4 regions of the Caproicibacter fermentans genome follow, and region 3 is predicted to be linked to each of the others. Evidence: predicted binding sites of a transcription regulator. Region 3 holds the regulator's gene; each other region holds the start of a gene.
The links. The regulator HrcA, encoded in region 3, represses chaperone genes, less so after heat shock. The targets are predictions, from matches to a motif close to TGTTAGCACTCNNNNNNNNNGAGTGCTAACA.
Positions count from the first base shown of each region.

Region 1 (4,495 bases), 1.3 Mb from region 3:
GAATACAAGGATGTTTCCTTCAGCTACAATGACACCGAGCAGGTTCTGAATCACATTGATTTGAAAATCAGCGCGGGACAGACCATCGCGCTGGTCGGTCCTTCCGGCGGCGGGAAAACGACTCTGTGTTCCCTTGTTCCGCGATTTTACGACGTAACCGGCGGCAGCGTTTCCATCGACGGAACCGACGTGAGAAAAATCCGTCTGAGCTCCCTGCGCGGCTCCATCGGCATCGTGCAGCAGGACGTTTACCTGTTTTCCGGCAGCATCCGTGAAAACATCGCCTACGGCAGACCCGACGCAACCGACGAGGAGATCATGGAAGCCGCGCGAAAAGCCAACATCCACGATTTTATTATGGATCTGGAAGACGGATACGATACATACGTCGGCGAGCGGGGCGCCCGTTTAAGCGGAGGACAGAAGCAGCGGATCTCCATTGCGCGCGTTTTCTTAAAGAATCCCAAAATTCTGATTCTGGACGAGGCGACCAGCGCGCTCGACAATGAAAGCGAACGACGGATTCAGGCTTCGCTCGATCTGCTCAGCCGGGGCCGTACGACCATCGTCATCGCCCACCGCCTTTCAACCATCCGCAACGCGGATGAAATTATCGTCATCGGCGACGACGGAATTATCGAACGCGGCCCGCATGATGCTCTTTTGAATGCAGACGGAGTTTACGCCCGGTACTATAACCTTCAATTTGAAGGGCTGGATGAGAAATAGAAAAGCCGTTCGGTTTGCCCCCCTATGCGGGAGCGGACCGGACGGCTTTTCTTTACGGCCGGGGACCGTGGTCCGGGGCAACCGTGTCAAAGGAAAGATTGTCATTTCTTACTTAAAGGATTTTCACTTGAGGCGACCGAGGCTCAATAATAAACTCCTGTCCCTGAGCCTGATCGAATTCCGCGACCGACAAGCCGCTTCTCATGAGGTACCAGCGTCCGTCGGGAAAGCGGGCGGCGATCAGAAACACAAACCTGTTGTTTTCCTCGACCAGCGTACTGCGGTACAACCAGGCCTGCGATAGAATCACCGGATCGTCGCTCGGGTAGAACGGCACGCCCCTGGAAAAATGAATCCCGTCCGCGGAACGGGAAAGGAACAGCGCGAAAGAATACTTTGTCAGGTTTACCCCCGTCTGAAGCAGATAGTACTCCCCGTGATACTGAATAATGTCCTGATGCCACGGTGCGTAATTTTTACCCAGCGAAAGACTGCATACCTTCGGGCTGCTCCAAGCGCTGCCGTCTTTGCTCACCGCATGCAGCAGACGGTGCTTGTAATCCGTATACCAAAACTCGTATTCTCCGTTTGAATAATTGACGTCAAGGCTCAGAATGCCGCCTTTCGAACTCTGCATCAGCTCCGGCTGGGTCCAGTGAATTCCGTCAAAGCTGGTTTTGCGGTAATAATAATCGATGGAATAGTCCGGCCGGTTTGTCTCGCTGTTTCCTTTATTATAGCGATACCACAGCTCCATGACATTGTTGCGCATCACAATATGGGAGTCCGAATAGTGCCCGCCTCGTCCGACATCCGTCGGAATTCCGGAAACGGGATTTTCGCGGGCATCCGGCTCCTGCCAATGCACCATGTCGTCGGAAACAGCCAGGGAGGGGTTCTCGTAATCATCGTTTCCGTCCGGGTAAGGCGTGAACGACAGCCAGTATTTCCAGCCGTTCCACTTATTGGGAAAGTAAAGAAGCTTTGGGTGCGTCAGCTGCCCCGAGCCGTCATAGGTGGGAAGGGATACCAGATTGTATCCCGCCTGCAGCTCCGGGATGGCCGGTCGGCTGATTTTGGCTCCCCTGCGTTTTGACATCTGCAGCGTTACGGCAGTGTTTGCGGTTTTCGCGCGGGCCTGAGCCAAAGCGCATTCCGAGCTCAAAAGCAAAAAAACCAGCGCAACCAGCAAAAACATGAATTTTGTCAGTTTTTTCATCATATTCATCTCCACAGAATGAGAACGTTTTCCATTATACAAGTCATAAATGATAAATTTCATAGAAATTAGAAACATATTATGAAAATTGGTAAAATAAAGGGAAGCTGGCAAAAACTCAAAAAACCCAGTCAGCTAAAGCGCTCCTTAAACAGGATTGGGGGCTCTATGCCGGAAAAGTTTTAGCACTCTTTTCGTGAGAGTGCTAAAATTCACAAATATTCAAAAATTATTTCAAAGTTTATTCATAAAAAGCAGATATACTGAAACTGTCAAAAGGGGAACGGAACAGTTCCCGATATAATCATCAAATGGAAACGGAGGCTTTTAATATGTTTGATTTGATTCCTTTTGAACGCGGCACAGACGGACTGTTCGATGAATTCAGCCGTCTCGTGAACGGAGGTTTCTGGAACGGCACGGATTCCTTCCGGACATTCCGGACCGATATTCTCGATAAGGGCGACAGATATGTTCTAAGAGCAGATCTGCCCGGCTTTCAAAAACAGGAGATCAACATTAACGTGGAAGGCGATCGTTTGACCCTGAGCGCAGAACATAAAGAAGAATTCAATGAAAATAAAAAGAACTATATCCGAAAAGAAAGAAGGTACGGGGCTTTCAGCCGCAGCTTTGATCTCAGCGGAATCGACTCCGCAGGGATCTGCGCCCGTTACAGCAACGGGGTTTTGGAACTGGAGCTTCCGAAATCGGCGCAGGCAAAATCATCGCAGAAAAGGATTGAAGTTAACTAACCTGCTTATACTAAGCGCAGGAATTAAAAATATCGACAGGAGGTTTTTCTAATGTTTGATTTGGTTCCCTTTGATTCAAGGTCGGGCGGCGTGTTCGACTATTTTGACCGGATGCTGAACAACAGCTTTTTCAGCGGGTATGACGCGGAGTGCGCGCCCTGCCGCGCCGACATTCTCGACCAGGGTGACAAATTCGTTTTAAAGGCCGACATGCCCGGATTTCGCAAGGAAGACATTAAGGTCGACGTAAGCGGAGACATGCTGACCCTTTCAGCCGAGCGGAAAGAGGAAACGAACGGCGAAAAAAAGAATTTTATCCGAAGAGAAAGAAAATACGGCACCTTAAGCCGCAGCTTTGACATTCAGGGGATCGACGCCGAAAAAATCAGCGCAGCTTATCAGGACGGCGTTCTGACGCTCGATCTGCCCAAAATTGTCGAAACCAAACCCTCTTCCCGTAAAATCGAGATTCAATAATACTGTTTGTAATGAAAGTGCTTCCCCTCGAGGAGCTTTTCATAGAAAACGATTAATTAAAGGAGGTTTTCAGTATGTTTGATCTGGTTCCATTTGAAAACAGCGCCGGCAGTATTTTCGATACCTTTGACCGGATGCTCAACAGCAGTTTTTTCGGCGGAGTCGGGATGGACACCGTGCCCTTCCGGACCGATATTGTGGATGAAGGCGACAGGTATGTGCTGAAGGCCGACTTGCCGGGATTCAGCAAGGAGGACATCAACATTTCCGTGGACGGCGGCAGACTGCAGTTAAGCGCCGAACATAAGGAAGAATCCGGCGGCGACCAGAAGAATTATGTTCGCCGCGAAAGAAGGTACAGCGCCTACAGCCGCAGCTTCGACCTTCAGGGGATCGACGCAGAAAAAATCAGTGCCAGCTATCGGGACGGCGTTTTGAGCCTTAATCTGCCGAAACTGATCGAGGCAAAACCGGAATCCCGTAAAATCGAAGTAAAATAATACGTTTTGTAAAAGAGCAGGAGGACGCGCATCGCTTCCCCTGCTCTTTCTATTTCTGCGGATTCGCGGATTCAAAGGGACAGAACAATTTCCGTTTTCGGATTTTTTGGCACGTTCAAAAATGGGATCCGGATTCTCACCTGTTCCGGAATTGATTCCGCCGGTGACAAGAAGACTTGCCTGACAGGAAGTCCGCGCGGCCCGAAAAGCGGATCGCCGAAAAAGACGGCGGTGGGACCATCCGCCCCGCCGATCACACCGATTGCGCCGCCGGCGGATGAGCACATTTGAGAACCTTCCTGACGCACTTCCAGTTTGTCGGTTTCCGGCAGCGGCGGATCGATCACATATCGCAGCAGCGGACAGTATCGATGCCTGGAACTCGTCATACTGTGAAAAACGAGATTGAGATCCGTCCCTTCCAGACTTTCTACGATCAGGCGGTGCGCATTCCCCGTCACGGGATGAACGAATTCAATTTCACGCCCCGCTGCCTCTTTTCCAACCGGAAGGGAAAAACAAACGCCTACCGGCAGAGCTTTGCACGTTTCATGCAGGCGGATCTTCAGAGTTTTCAGCATATAAAAAGCAGGAAACGGCACGCGGCACCGCGTCCACGCAAAACAGGCGTCCTTTAGAAACTCGTTTTCTTCAATCAGCGGCAGCAGTTCTCCTCCGTCGTGCGGGTCCCACGGAAAATAAGGTCTTCCCTGCCCGCGCCATCCGCTGCCGACTTTCCGCCCATTCACATAAAATTCCTTTAGCGGAAGTATTTCCGGCAGCGGAGAGGTTGCGCGGGCGAATTCAATGTCTTC
Region 1 is NZ_CP060286.1:3,847,858-3,852,352, reverse strand. Features, by position in the region: gene HCR03_RS19075 (ABC transporter ATP-binding protein) at 1-729, shown strand, start outside; gene HCR03_RS19070 (glycoside hydrolase family protein) at 842-1,951, opposite strand; gene HCR03_RS19065 (Hsp20/alpha crystallin family protein) at 2,281-2,703, shown strand; gene HCR03_RS19060 (Hsp20/alpha crystallin family protein) at 2,755-3,180, shown strand; gene HCR03_RS19055 (Hsp20/alpha crystallin family protein) at 3,255-3,680, shown strand; gene HCR03_RS19050 (hypothetical protein) at 3,752-4,495, opposite strand, start outside.
Region 1: the regulator HrcA is predicted to act here: its motif matches at 2,129-2,159, upstream of HCR03_RS19065 (Hsp20/alpha crystallin family protein).

Region 2 (4,495 bases), 1.6 Mb from region 3:
CCTGCGTTTTCGGCAATTTGGCGCAACGGCTCTTCCAGAGCGCGGAGAACAATCTTGGCGCCTGTCTTTTCATCGCCATCGGACTTGTCGACAAAGGTCTGGACCTCGGAGATCGTATTCAGAAGAGCAATGCCGCCGCCCGCGACAATTCCCTCTTCCACCGCAGCCTTGGTTGCGGCAAGGGCGTCTTCCACGCGCATCTTCTTCTCTTTCATTTCGATTTCGGTCGCGGCGCCGACTTTAATGACCGCTACACCGCCGGACAGCTTCGCAAGACGCTCCTGCAGTTTTTCACGGTCATAATCGGAGGTCGTCTTTTCGATCTGAGCACGGATCTGGCCGACGCGGTCGGAAATCTGTTTCTTTTCGCCCGCACCGTCGACAATAATCGTGTTTTCCTTGTCCACTTTCACCTGGCGTGCGCGGCCGAGCTGTTCCATTGTGGCGTCCTTGAGTTCAAGACCCAGTTCGGAGGAGATCACCTGGCCGCCCGTCAGAATGGCAATATCCTGCAGCATTTCTTTTCTTCTGTCGCCGAAGCCCGGAGCCTTGACGCCGACGCAGGTAAAGGTGCCGCGCAGTTTGTTGAGGATCAGGGTGGAAAGTGCCTCGCCTTCGATATCTTCCGCGATGATCACCAGCTTCTTGCCGGACTGGACAATCTTTTCGAGGAGCGGAAGAATTTCCTGAATATTGGAAACTTTCTTGTCTGTAATCAGAATGTAAGCGTCGTCAATGATCGCTTCCATTTTTTCGGTGTCGGTTACCATATAAGGAGTGACATAACCGCGGTCGAACATCATGCCTTCCACAACTTCCGAATAGGTTTCGGCCGTTTTAGACTCCTCAACGGTAATCACTCCGTCGGATGTAACTTTCGCCATCGCTTCGGAAATCAGTTTGCCGATAAACTCACTCGATGCGGAAATTGCAGCAACACGTGCAATGTCGTCGGGGCCGGAGACCTTTTTGGAATTCTTTTTCAGCGCCTCAACGGCAACATCGACGGCATCCTGAATGCCGTTGCGAACCGCCATCGGATTTGCGCCCGCGGTAACATTCTTCATACCCTCGCGGATCAGTGCCTGCGCCAGCAGAGTTGCGGTCGTGGTGCCGTCGCCTGCGACATCGTTCGTCTTGGTGGAAACTTCCTTAACGAGCTGAGCACCCATATTCTCAAACGCGTCGTCCAGCTCAATTTCCTTCGCGATTGTTACGCCGTCGTTTGTGATCAGCGGAGCGCCGAATTTTTTATCAAGAACAACATTGCGGCCCTTGGGCCCAAGAGTGATCTTAACCGTATCGGCAAGCTGATTTACGCCGTTTAACAGTGCTTTTCTGGCTTCCTCGCCGTAAATAATCTGTTTTGCCATAGATCTGATTCCTCCAATATTTTAATATTATGAAAGCTGTCCTTATTCCACAACTGCAAGAATATCGCTCTGGCGAACCAGAGTGTAATCCACGCCGTCAAGCTTCACTTCCGTGCCGGAATATTTGCTTGTGATGACACGGTCGCCCTTTTTCACATACATGGTGACTTCTTTTCCGTCAACAAGTCCGCCCGGGCCAACTTCAACAACATCGGCGATCTGCGGCTTCTCTTTTGCGGAACCGGCAAGAATGATACCGCTCTTGGTGGTTTCCTCCGCCTCTTCCATTTTGATCAGCACTCTGTCCAGTAAAGGTTTTACAGTCATAATATATCCTCCTTAATGTTTATTTTCTGTTAGCACTCATTCATCTTGAGTGCTAAGATTATTTTATCTGCTTCCCTGATAAAAATCAAGAGGTTTTTTAAGAAAAAGCAGGATTTAATAATTTATTTACAAATTCCTTCCATCATATCTTTTTGGGGAATAATAAAGCGCACTGCATGGGGAAGGACCCGGTAGCTTGCGGCTTCAACCAGCGCGACTTCCCCATCACGATTGGAGGCAGCCGGCTTTTTGGAAAAAACTTCCATCTTCATCCCGCGGCGAAACAGCAGGAATTCTTCAAATTCTTTCGCGCCGATATGGCGTCCAGCTTTATACATGCCGACCAGCATGGGTATCTTGTAAAAGGGAGGCTTTCGGATCATGACAAAATCGAGCAGACCGTCGTCGGGGATCGCCTGCGGAGCCCCGCAGTAGCCGCCGCCGTAATATCTGCCGCTGGCGGCGAGCGCGAACAAAAAGCACCCCTGAAACTCTTCGGAATCGTCAATCCGAATGCGGAGGTTGCTCCCGATCTGCCCAAAGAGCGCCTGAATCAGCCCCAAATCATACGCCGCGGAGCCGCTGACGAGCGGAACCCGCTTCAGGCGCTCCGTATTCAGCGCAACCATCGCGTCCAGCCCCACGGAGCAAACATTGATTGAAATTCCAAGTTCCGTACGGATCAGATCAACGGGGCGCGAATCACCCGCGAGCTGCTGTTCCGGTGAAAGAAAATCCCGCATAGAGCCGAAAAGTTTGATATAATCATTGCCGGATCCGCAGGGAAAAATTCCTATCTCCGCATTATTTTTTCCCGCGGCGCCCTCGGCAACTTCCCCAAGGGTCCCGTCTCCGCCGAAAGCAAAAATTCTGACCGGACCGCCCTTTTCCGCCTCCCTTGCCGCCAGTTCGGCCGCCTCTCCGGGCCGCCGGGTCAGGTAACAGGCGGGATTCAAGCCGCGTTCGATGAAAACCTTCCGGATTCCCGGCAGAATTGTTTCGGCGGCATTCCGCCTGCCTGCCGCAGGATTGACAATCATAACATACCGCATCAGTTCTCCTCCCCGTGCATGGACTGAAATAAATCAGCCAAAGGGATTCCAAACCGGCTCGCGATATCCTTCAGGCCGTCTTCAATTTCCGACCGCGAAAAATCACTGTCGCGCAGCGTTTCGCCGTCCAGCTTGTTCAGCCTGGCATAAAAATCCACGGCAAGTTCCAGATATCGCCGATCGCCCGTGTCGAGCCTTTCGAACAAAAGATCTTCCGCCTCATTGATCCGCTTCCCGCGGATCAGGTTCAGCAGCCGTTCATGCAGCCGATCCGTATCATTCCTTTCGGTTTCCGATATTTCAAAATCCGGTGTTTTCTTGTCCAGTACGGCTTCCGTAAGAAAATTAACGATACTCTCAATCTGCCGCATGACCCAGTCTTCCTGAAACAACTGACTCCCTCATTTCCGTGCTTTTTGGTGACATCATGCCTTAAAATACATGTAATACTGGCAGCGAATCATTCCGTTATAAAGCTTCCTCCGCTTATCCGCCTTTCTACCAAAGCAATCCTCGAACGTGTCGTCCGGGCTGATGATGGAATAACTCCAGAAGCGCCTCCGTTCAAAGACCCGTCCCATCGCGCGGTAAATTTCCTGCGCCTGCTTCAAATCAAGCAGACGCTCCCCGTAAGGAGGATTGCAGATCACGCAGCCGGACTCGCCCTCCGCGCGAAACTGCGAAATATCCCGCTTTTCCGTACGGATACGGTCGCCGACCCCCGCTTTTTTCGCGTTTTCCAGCGTGAGCGAGAGCGCTGCCGGGTCCACGTCGCACCCAAGCGCCTCAAACGAAACGTCATGCCGCTCCAGCTCGCGCGCACGCTCTCGTTCCGTTTGCCACACTTTCCCGTCAATGCCGGCAAATTCCTCTCCCGCAAAGCGGCGGCGGAGCCCCGGGGCAATGTTCAGCGAATACATTGCTCCTTCAATCAGAATGGTTCCGGAACCGCAGAAAGGATCGATCAGATGGGCGTCCCTGCGGACGCGGGAAAGGGAAACCATGGCTGCGGCAAGCGTTTCCTTGATCGGAGCCGCCGCGGAATTCGCGCGGTAACCCCTTTTATGCAGGCCTTCCCCGGACGTATCGATCATCAGGCTGACCCTGTCCTTCAGAATGAGAAAACGGATCTGGTATTTTGTTCCGGTTTCTTCAAACCACGAAACAGCGTACTTTTGCTTGAGACGTTCCACAACCGCCTTTTTGACGATCGACTGGCAGTCCGGCACGCTTGCCAGCTGAGAGGACAAGCTGGAGCCCTTCACGGGAAACGCGTCCTTTCTTCCGATCCAGCGCTCCCATGGCAGGGCCTTAACTCCCTGAAACAGTTCTTCAAAACTCCGCGCGGTAAACTCGCCCATCAGAATCAGAATCCGCTCTCCGCAGCGGGCCCAAAGGTTGGCCCGCGCAAGCATTTCCTCCGAACCGGCAAAAACCACCCGGCCGTTCTGCGCTTCCACATTTTCCGCTCCCATCCGCCTGATTTCATCGGCGGCAAGGCCCTCCACGCCGAGAAGGCAGGGGCATACCAGTTTAAAATCCTCCATGATATTATCTCTCCTCAGAAAGAAAGGGCCGCGCCCGGCAGCCCTTTTTTCATAGTATTCTTTTTTTCCCCGGCGCTATTCCGCGTCCGGCGTAAGCAGTCCGTAATTGCCGTCTCTGCGTTTGTAAACAACATTGATCTGATTGTCTTCCTGGTTGCGGAACATAAAGAACTGATGCTCCAGCAGATTCATCTGC
Region 2 is NZ_CP060286.1:199,066-203,560, reverse strand. Features, by position in the region: gene groL (chaperonin GroEL) at 1-1,373, opposite strand, end outside; gene HCR03_RS01030 (co-chaperone GroES) at 1,416-1,700, opposite strand; gene HCR03_RS01025 (diacylglycerol/lipid kinase family protein) at 1,823-2,752, opposite strand; gene HCR03_RS01020 (DUF6483 family protein) at 2,752-3,123, opposite strand; gene HCR03_RS01015 (THUMP domain-containing class I SAM-dependent RNA methyltransferase) at 3,178-4,299, opposite strand; gene hpf (ribosome hibernation-promoting factor, HPF/YfiA family) at 4,375-4,495, opposite strand, start outside.
Region 2: the regulator HrcA is predicted to act here: its motif matches at 1,728-1,758, upstream of HCR03_RS01030 (co-chaperone GroES).

Region 3 (4,495 bases):
TTTTGCGAAGAACGGAATGAAAAGCCGCCATAATCTGAAATACTGGCACTGCGAGGAATATCTGGGACTCGGCCCCGCCGCGCATTCGTTTCTGGACGGAAAAAGGTTCTCGGTTCCGAGGAGCATCGGCGCGTTTCTGCGGGGCGAACCGGCGGAGCCGCAGGGGGACGGCGGCGAGTTTGAGGAATTCGCCATGCTGGCCCTGCGCCTGACGGAGGGCCTGACCGACGAGCGGTGCATGGAGCGCTTCGGATTTTCGGTTCCGCACCGGATGAAGGACGCCGCCCGGCGATTTCAGCCCGGAGGACTGACCGTTTGCGGCGAGAGCGGATTTCATTTTACGCCGAGGGGGTTTCTGCTTTCCAATCCGCTGACGGTGGAAATTTTATCTGTTTAAACGAGAGAAGGCCGTCCGGGAATCATTCCCGGACGGCCTTCTCTCGGCTGGCCCATCTCTGTAACGGCTGGGCTGTCTTTGGTCGGTCTGGCTGCTACTTCTTTTCACGCTTGCTTTGCACTCAAACCCATTTGGAAAGAGAATGGGCGCCGTCGACGCTTGGCGGAGCCTTCGACCGTCAAACGGTCGTAAGGCATCCCCCCGGCACGTGCGGGCACAAAAAAGCGCCGGCCCGGAATGTTCCATTCCATACACCGGCGCGCGTGAAAAGCAGGAACCTTTCCCCCGCTCCCCTGTACAAGAAGAGACGGAAGGAGTATAATATTTCCAGCAATGCGCGGGTTTCCGCTGTGTATGGAGGGGGTGTTCTCCGTATGCAGGGGGCGGGGTGTTGGCGCGCCCTGTCCCTGCTTTGCACTTTTTATTGTGCCTACTCTTACAGTATAAGCCGGTTGCTTTCAAAATTCAACCATTTTTTACAGGCTGAACCTTTTTGAGCGGGTCGATGGCGACGCCCGCGCGGGAAGAAAAGCGGAATTTATTTTTAAAAAAGAACAAATTTTTTAAATGGAAAAAGAATATTGCAGGGAAGCGAACGCAAACTGATTAATGCCGCGCACGCCCGGAAAACGGCCTGATTTCATAATTAGTTTACAATTAACATATTGACAACGGGGTAAACTAATGGTACTCTATTACATAGAGTTAGCACTCTGACGCACCGAGTGCTAAACGCCTTGAGAAACGGGGGGAAAGGGATGGAACTGACACAGAGACAGCAGAAAATACTGGCGGCTGTGATTGAACTGTATATCGCGACCGGCGAACCCGTCGGTTCCAAATCGCTGTGCGAAACCCTTGACTTTAACGTTTCTTCCGCGACGGTTCGCAATGAGATGAGCAATTTAAGCGAAATGGGGCTTCTGGAACAGCCCCATACCTCCGCGGGACGCATTCCGACCGAAAAGGGCTACCGGGTGTATATCGACCGGCTGATGAAGCGGCCCGGAATCACGGGCGACGAAAAGAGATATATCGACAGCCTGATTCTGCCGAGCGCCTACGACCCGGAAAAGCTGCTGGACGGCGTCGCGAAAATCCTCGCGTCCATGACGAAATTCGCGGCGGTTTCCACAACGCCGAGCGGCGAATCCGCCGTCATCCGCGCGGTGCAGCTGGTGCAGACCAGCCGCCGCACGGCGATGGTGATCCTGATGACCTCCGCCGGGACGATGAAAAGCCGCGTGTTCCACTGCGACTTCGACATCACGCCGGAAATTCTGCGGGTCTTCTTCCGTATGCTGAACGAAAAGCTGATCGGCGTTCCGGTTTCCAGCGTGACGCCGGCATATATCCAGTCGCTGGCGGCTTCCATGGGCGACATGGCGATGATGATCAGCTCCGCTTTAATGGCGGTCGCGGACGCGGCGCAGGAATCCATGCAGTCGGAGGTTTGCCTGAACGGCGAAATCAATCTGCTGTTTTACCCGGAATTCGGCCAGGAGGAAATTCGGCGCATTATGGACTTCCTGTCCCGCCCGGCGGACCTGTGCCGGCTTCTTTCAAAGCAGAAGGACGACGTGAGGGTCATCATCGGGCAGGAGAGCCGCCGCCCGGAGCTGAGCGACTCGAGCGTGATCGTCTCCCGCTACAATGTGGGCGGCAGGGACGCGGGCGCCATTGCCATTATCGGGCCGATGCGGATGAATTACGGCAGAATTATCTCAAGTGTTGAATACCTTTCCGGTTCGGTCGGCAGGATGCTGACGGAACTGATGGATTTGGAATAAAGAAAGGGGCGCCAGTTTTGGAGAAAAAAGAAAGTCAGCGGCAGACAGCCGAAGCCGAGGAGAAGGATCCAAAGACCGCCGGGGAATCGTCCCCGCAGACACAGGAGCAGGGCGGCCAGGCCGAGAAAATCGAAAGTGAAACGCCGAAGCCCGGCGAGGAGCTGCAAAAAAAGCTGGAGGAAACAAGCCGGGAGCTGGAAAAGCAGAAGGATCTTCTGTTGAGAACCGCGGCGGAATACGATAATTTCCGCAAGCGCACGGCGCGGGAAAAGGCCTCCCTTTACAGCGAGGCCACGGCGGCGGCCGTACTGGAAATTCTGACGGTGGCTGACAGCCTGGAACGCGCGCTGGAGCAGCCCGACTGCACCGCGGAAGACATGCGCAAGGGCGTCGAGCTGGTGCAGAGGCAGATGAAGTCGGCTCTTGAAAAACTCGGCGTGGAAGAAATGGGAGCGCAGGGCGATCCTTTCGACCCGGAGCTGCACAACGCGATTTCCCATGTGGAAGACGGGGAAAGCGGAGACAATACCGTAGTCAAGGTGTTCCAAAAGGGGTATAAGATTGGCGACCGGGTGATCCGGCATGCGATGGTGCAGGTAGCCAACTAACCTTTTTCTTCATATAGAGTATAAATTAAAATTGATCAAACGTATTGGAGGTAAATCAATATGTCAAAAACCATAGGCATTGACCTTGGCACCACCAATTCCTGCGTCGCGGTGATCGAAGGCGGCAAACCCGTAGTAATCCCGAACGCGGAGGGCGAACGAACAACTCCGTCCGTGGTTGCGTTTAAAAAGACGGGCGAGCGCATTGTGGGCCAGCTGGCGAAGCGCCAGGCCATCACCAACCCGGACCGTACCATCAGCTCGATTAAAAGGGAAATGGGCAGCGATTATAAAGTTAAGATAGATGACAAGAACTACACCCCGCAGGAGATTTCGGCCATGATTCTGCAAAAGCTGAAGGGGGACGCGGAAGCGTACCTCGGCGAGGCGGTTCATTCGGCGGTTATAACCGTTCCGGCCTATTTCACCGACGCCCAGCGCCAGGCGACCAAGGACGCCGGCAAAATCGCGGGGCTCGACGTCAAGCGCATCATCAACGAGCCGACGGCGGCGGCGCTGTCCTATGGCATCGACAAGGATAAGGAACAGAAAATCATGGTTTATGACCTCGGCGGCGGCACATTCGACGTTTCCATCATCGAAATGGGCGACGGCGTGCAGGAGGTCCTCGCCACGGCGGGCAACAACCGTCTGGGCGGCGACGACTTCGACAAGCGCGTCATGGACTGGATGGTTTCCGAATTCAAAAAGGAGACGGGAATCGATCTTTCCGGCGACAAGGCAACCATGCAGCGCCTCAAGGACGCGGCGGAAAAGGCGAAGATCGAGCTTTCCGGCGTGACCTCCACCAATATCAACCTGCCGTTCATCACGGCGGACGCGAACGGCCCGAAGCACCTCGACATGACCCTGACCCGCGCGAAATACGACGAGCTGACCGCCGACCTGGTGGAAAAGACCGTCGGCCCGGTGAAACAGGCTCTGTCCGACGCGTCCCTTTCATGGAACGAGATTTCAAAGGTTCTGCTGGTCGGCGGTTCCACCCGCATGCTCTCCGTACAGGATAAGGTCAAACAGCTCTCCGGAAAGGATCCGTTCAAGGGTATCAACCCGGATGAATGCGTCGCGATCGGCGCTTCGCTGCAGGCCGGAGTTCTGGGCGGCGAGGTCGAAGGTCTTCTGCTGCTCGACGTCACCCCGCTTTCGCTCGGCGTTGAAACCATGGGCGGCGTGATGACAAAAATCATCGAGCGCAACACCACCATCCCGACCAAAAAGAGCCAGATCTTCTCCACGGCGGCGGACGGTCAGACCCAGGTGGAAGTCAACGTGCTGCAGGGCGAGCGCGAATTTGCCCGCGACAACAAGCAGCTCGGCCTGTTCCGTCTGGACGGCATCGCGCCGGCTCCGCGCGGAATTCCCCAGATCGAGGTTACGTTCGACATCGACGCCAACGGCATCGTGAACGTTTCCGCAAAGGATATGGGAACCGGGAAAGAACAGAAGATCACAATTACCTCCAGCTCCAACATGAGCAAGGACGATATCGACAAGGCAGTGAAGGACGCTGAAAAATTCGAAGCGGAGGATAAAAAGCGCCGCGAGGAAATCGACCGGAAGAACGAGGCCGAAAACCTTTGCTATTCCGTTGAAAAGCTGATTAAGGACGGCGGAGACAAGATCCCGCAGTCCGATCAAGACGATCTGAACGCAAAAGTGGCGGCGCTGCGCAGCGAAAT
Region 3 is NZ_CP060286.1:2,571,925-2,576,419, forward strand. Features, by position in the region: gene hemW (radical SAM family heme chaperone HemW) at 1-397, shown strand, start outside; gene hrcA (heat-inducible transcriptional repressor HrcA) at 1,156-2,187, shown strand; gene grpE (nucleotide exchange factor GrpE) at 2,205-2,795, shown strand; gene dnaK (molecular chaperone DnaK) at 2,856-4,495, shown strand, end outside.

Region 4 (4,495 bases), 1.6 Mb from region 3:
CAATCTCCGTTTTATGTGCTATAATAGCTCATGGAAAAGAAATCAGTAAATTTTTAAAGGGGGTGGCATTGTGAATCCCGACCCTTTGGGGAAACCGCGAAGAAAATTTCATAAAGGAGATGAGCACAATGCTGTCCTACTTCAAAACGGTGGATGGACGCATGACGCAGATCGAGGCGTGCGAGCCCGGCTGCTGGATCAACTGTGTTGCTCCGGACGACCGCGAGATAGAAAGCCTGATTGCGGATTTTGCGATTGAGCCGGATTTTATTCGTGCCGCAATGGATGAAGAGGAATCCTCCCATATCGACAATGAGGATGATAACACACTGGTTGTGATCGATATTCCGGTTGTGGAACAGAATGGGAAGAGCCTGGCCTATTCCACAATGCCGATGGGGCTGATCCTGGCGGAAAAAAATGTGATCACGATCTCCATCCGCGATAATACGGTTGTCGACGAATTCGCACGGGGATTGGTCAAGGGCGTGCGTACCAATCTGAAAACCCGTTTTTTGCTGCATATCATGCTTCGCGTGGCCAGCCGCTATCTGCAGTACCTGAAACAGATCGATAAAATCAGCAATACCGTGGAATCGGAACTGAGGGAGTCGATGAAAAACTCGGAACTCCTGCAGCTGCTGGATATTGAAAAATCCCTTGTTTATTTTTCCTCTTCCTTAAAGGGGAATGAAATCACTCTGGAAAAAATCATGCGGGGCAGGGTGATCAAGCTGTACGACGAAGACCAGGACCTTTTGGAAGATGTTCTGATTGAAGTGAAACAGGCCATTGAAATGTCCAACATACACCTGAATATATTGTCCGGAACCATGGATGCCTTTGCGTCCGTTATTTCGAACAATCTGAATATCGTAATGAAGGCGCTGGCATCCATTACACTGCTGTTTTCGGTGCCGGCGGTGATTACCGGCGCTTATGGAATGAACGTCAAGGGAATACCGTTCCCCAGCTTTTGGTTTCCGGCCGCCTTATCGTTCCTCTGCATTGCGATCGCGTACTGGATTCTTCACAGAAAGAAAATGCTGTAATTGAAAATCATATCCGATACAAAGAGGGGACTGCCGCGCGGTTCCCTTTTTACATAGAAAAAGGGGGATCATTGACATGGATTCCATTCGAATTCATACCGCGGAGATGTCTGAGGCCGCCGCCGCACTGCATGCCGGCGACCGTGTGCTGCTCAGCGGAACGGTATACACCGCGCGCGACGCCGCGCACAAAAGAATTTTTGCCATGCTGGACAAAGGGGAGCCTTTGCCGTTTGAGCTCTGCGGAGCTTCGGTTTATTACGCCGGGCCGACTCCAACGCCGCCCGGCTTGCCCATCGGCTCCTGCGGCCCGACGACTTCGTCCCGTATGGATGTGTTTTCGCCCCGCCTTTTGGACCTGGGCCTGAAATGCATGATCGGCAAGGGGAACCGGTCGCAGGCGGTTGTGGACGCGATCCGGCGCAACAAAGCGGTGTATCTCTGCGCAATCGGCGGAGCCGGGGCTCTGGCCGCGCAATGCGTCCGTTCGCTGGAAGTGATCGCGTTTGAGGAGCTCGGCTGCGAATCGGTCAAGCGTCTGGAATTTGAGGATTTTCCGCTTTTGACGGCCATCGACTGTCATGGCGGCAGTCTGTTCGGGGGTTAAAAATGACACGCCTTTTAATTCGGCTGTTCATCAGGAATTACCAGAAGATCGATGACCCGCAGGTGCGGGAACGCTATGGTAAATTTTCCGGTCTGGTCGGCATTGTGACGAATCTGTTTCTGTTTGCCGGGAAAATAACCGTCGGACTGCTGTTTCACAGCATCTCCGTGACGGCGGACGCGGTGAACAACCTGACCGATTCCGCATCGTCCATCGTTACCCTGGTCGGGTTTAAGATGGCCGCGAAGCCTGCCGATTCCGACCATCCGTACGGGCATGCCAGAATCGAATATATCAGCGGGCTGATGGTTTCTCTGGTTGTGTTTGTAACCGGATTCCAGTTTGCCCAGACTTCCATAAATAAGATAATCCGTCCCGAGCAAAGCGAATTCAGCCTGATCGTCGTGGCGGTGCTGGTTTGTTCCATTCTGCTGAAAGCGTGGCAGGGCGCTTTTTACCGCAGAGTAGGAAAGACGATTTCCTCCTCGACGATTTCCGCGACCGCGGCGGACAGCATGAACGACGTTCTGGCTACCTCGGCCGTTCTGGTGGGGGCGGTGCTCACACGGCTGACCGGTTTTAACCTGGACGGATATATGGGTCTGGTCGTCGCCGTTATGATCATGTTTACCGGCTTTCAGCTGGTCCGTGAAACGGGGAATCCTCTGCTTGGCGAGGCGCCGACCCGGGAATTCGTGGATGATATTTACCGCACGATCAGCGCTTATGACGGGATTCTAGGCATTCACGATCTGAATGTTCACAGCTACGGTCCGGGGCGCTGCTTTGCAACCGTACACTGCGAAGTGCCCGCCGAACGGGACATTCTGCTCAGTCATGACATCATAGACAATATTGAGCGCGACTTTCTGGAAAAAAAGGGGATTCATCTCGTTATTCACATGGACCCGGTTACAACGAATGATCCGCGGACCAATGAACTGAAACGGCAGATTACTCAGCTGATTGCCGAGATTTCTCCCGAGATCGGAATGCACGATTTTCGCGTCGTCTGGGGTCCGACCCATGCCAATCTTGTGTTTGACATTTGCGTTTCCTTCGGGTTTCCCTTGTCGGATGAAGAACTCGTGAGGCAAATAACGGAAAGGGTGCGCGGAGTTCCGGGAAATTGCTATCCGGTCATCACGGTGGACCACGATTATGTTCCGACTCGATTATGATACAAAAATTTAACAATTGTCCTATTGAAATTTTCCGTCCGATAGAATAAAATAAGAATTAGCACTTGGACATTTTGAGTGCTAATTCTTTTTTTGCAAAGGACGGGATTTTTTATGCCGATAAAGCCGTTTCAGGCGGAATCAAAACACCTTTTGGATCTGATGATTCACTCGATTTACACTCACAAGGAGATTTTTCTGAGGGAACTGATCTCCAACGCGAGCGACGCCATCGATAAACTTTATTATAAGACGCTTTCAGAGGAAAATACCGGGCTGAACCGCGACGATTTTGCCATTCGGATTGTGCCGGACAAGGAAAACCGGAAGCTTACGATTTCGGACAACGGCTGCGGCATGACGAGGGAGGAGCTGGAGACCAACCTCGGCACTATCGCCAAGAGCGGTTCTCTCGATTTTAAAAACGAATTTGAAAAGAAGCCGGATATCGAGATTATCGGTCAGTTCGGGGTGGGATTCTATTCCGCGTTTATGGTCAGCGATCATGTCGCCGTCGTCAGCCGGGCGTTTGGCGGCGATGAGACCTTCCGCTGGGAGTCGCACGGCGCGGAGGGGTATACCGTCGAGCCCTGCGAAAAAAGAGAAACCTGCGGAACAGATATTATCATCGATTTGAAGCCCGATACCGAAGACGAGAAGTACGGTGAATATCTGGATGCATACACCCTTCGAAGCCTCATCAAAAAATATTCCGACTACATCCGTTATCCCATTCGGATGAACGTGGAGAAAAGCCGCCTGAAAGAGGGCAGCAAGGATGAATATGAAAGCTATACCGAAGAAGAAACGCTGAACAGCATGGTTCCTCTCTGGCGGAAAAATAAGAATGAGATTACAAAGGAACAGTATCATCAGTTTTACAAGGACAAATTTATGGATTACGAGGACCCCGCCAGAGTCATTCATATGTACACAGAGGGCGTTGCAACTTTTCACGCGCTGATGTACCTTCCGGCCAGAGCCCCGTATGATTTTTACACGAAGGAGTACGAGAAGGGCCTTCAGCTTTATTCCAACGGCGTTTTGATTATGGACAAATGCGCCGATCTGCTTCCGGATTATTTCAGTTTTGTCCGCGGCTTGGTCGATTCCCAGGACCTTTCCCTGAACATCTCCCGCGAAATGCTTCAGCATGACCGCAGGCTGGCGGTTATCGCGGGCCGGGTGGAAAAGAAAATCCAGTCGGAGCTGGAATCCATGCTGAAAAACGAACGTGAAGACTACGAAAAATTCTTCCGGAACTTTGGACTTCAGCTCAAATACGGAGTCTACCAGGACTTTGGGGCCCACAAGGATGCTTTAAAGGATCTTTTGCTGTTCCACACCTCGGCCGGTGAAAAATATTCCACCCTGGCCGAATATGTCGCCCGAATGAAGGAAGACCAGAAATATATTTATTACGCCTGCGGCGAAACCGTGCAGAAGGTTGAGCTGCTTCCGCAGACCGAGGCTGTGAAGGACCACGGATATGAAATTTTGTATCTTACCGACCCGATCGACGAATTTGCCATGCGCGTGCTTGAAAAGTACCAGGATAAGGAGTTCAAATCCGTTTCCGCGGACGATCTGGATCTGGAGACCGAGGAGGAAAAACAGGAGGCAGCCAAAAAGGTAGAAGAGAATAAGGACATGCT
Region 4 is NZ_CP060286.1:995,397-999,891, reverse strand. Features, by position in the region: gene HCR03_RS04935 (magnesium transporter CorA family protein) at 129-1,052, shown strand; gene HCR03_RS04930 (FumA C-terminus/TtdB family hydratase beta subunit) at 1,129-1,659, shown strand; gene HCR03_RS04925 (cation diffusion facilitator family transporter) at 1,662-2,840, shown strand; gene htpG (molecular chaperone HtpG) at 2,955-4,495, shown strand, end outside.
Region 4: the regulator HrcA is predicted to act here: its motif matches at 2,897-2,927, upstream of htpG (molecular chaperone HtpG).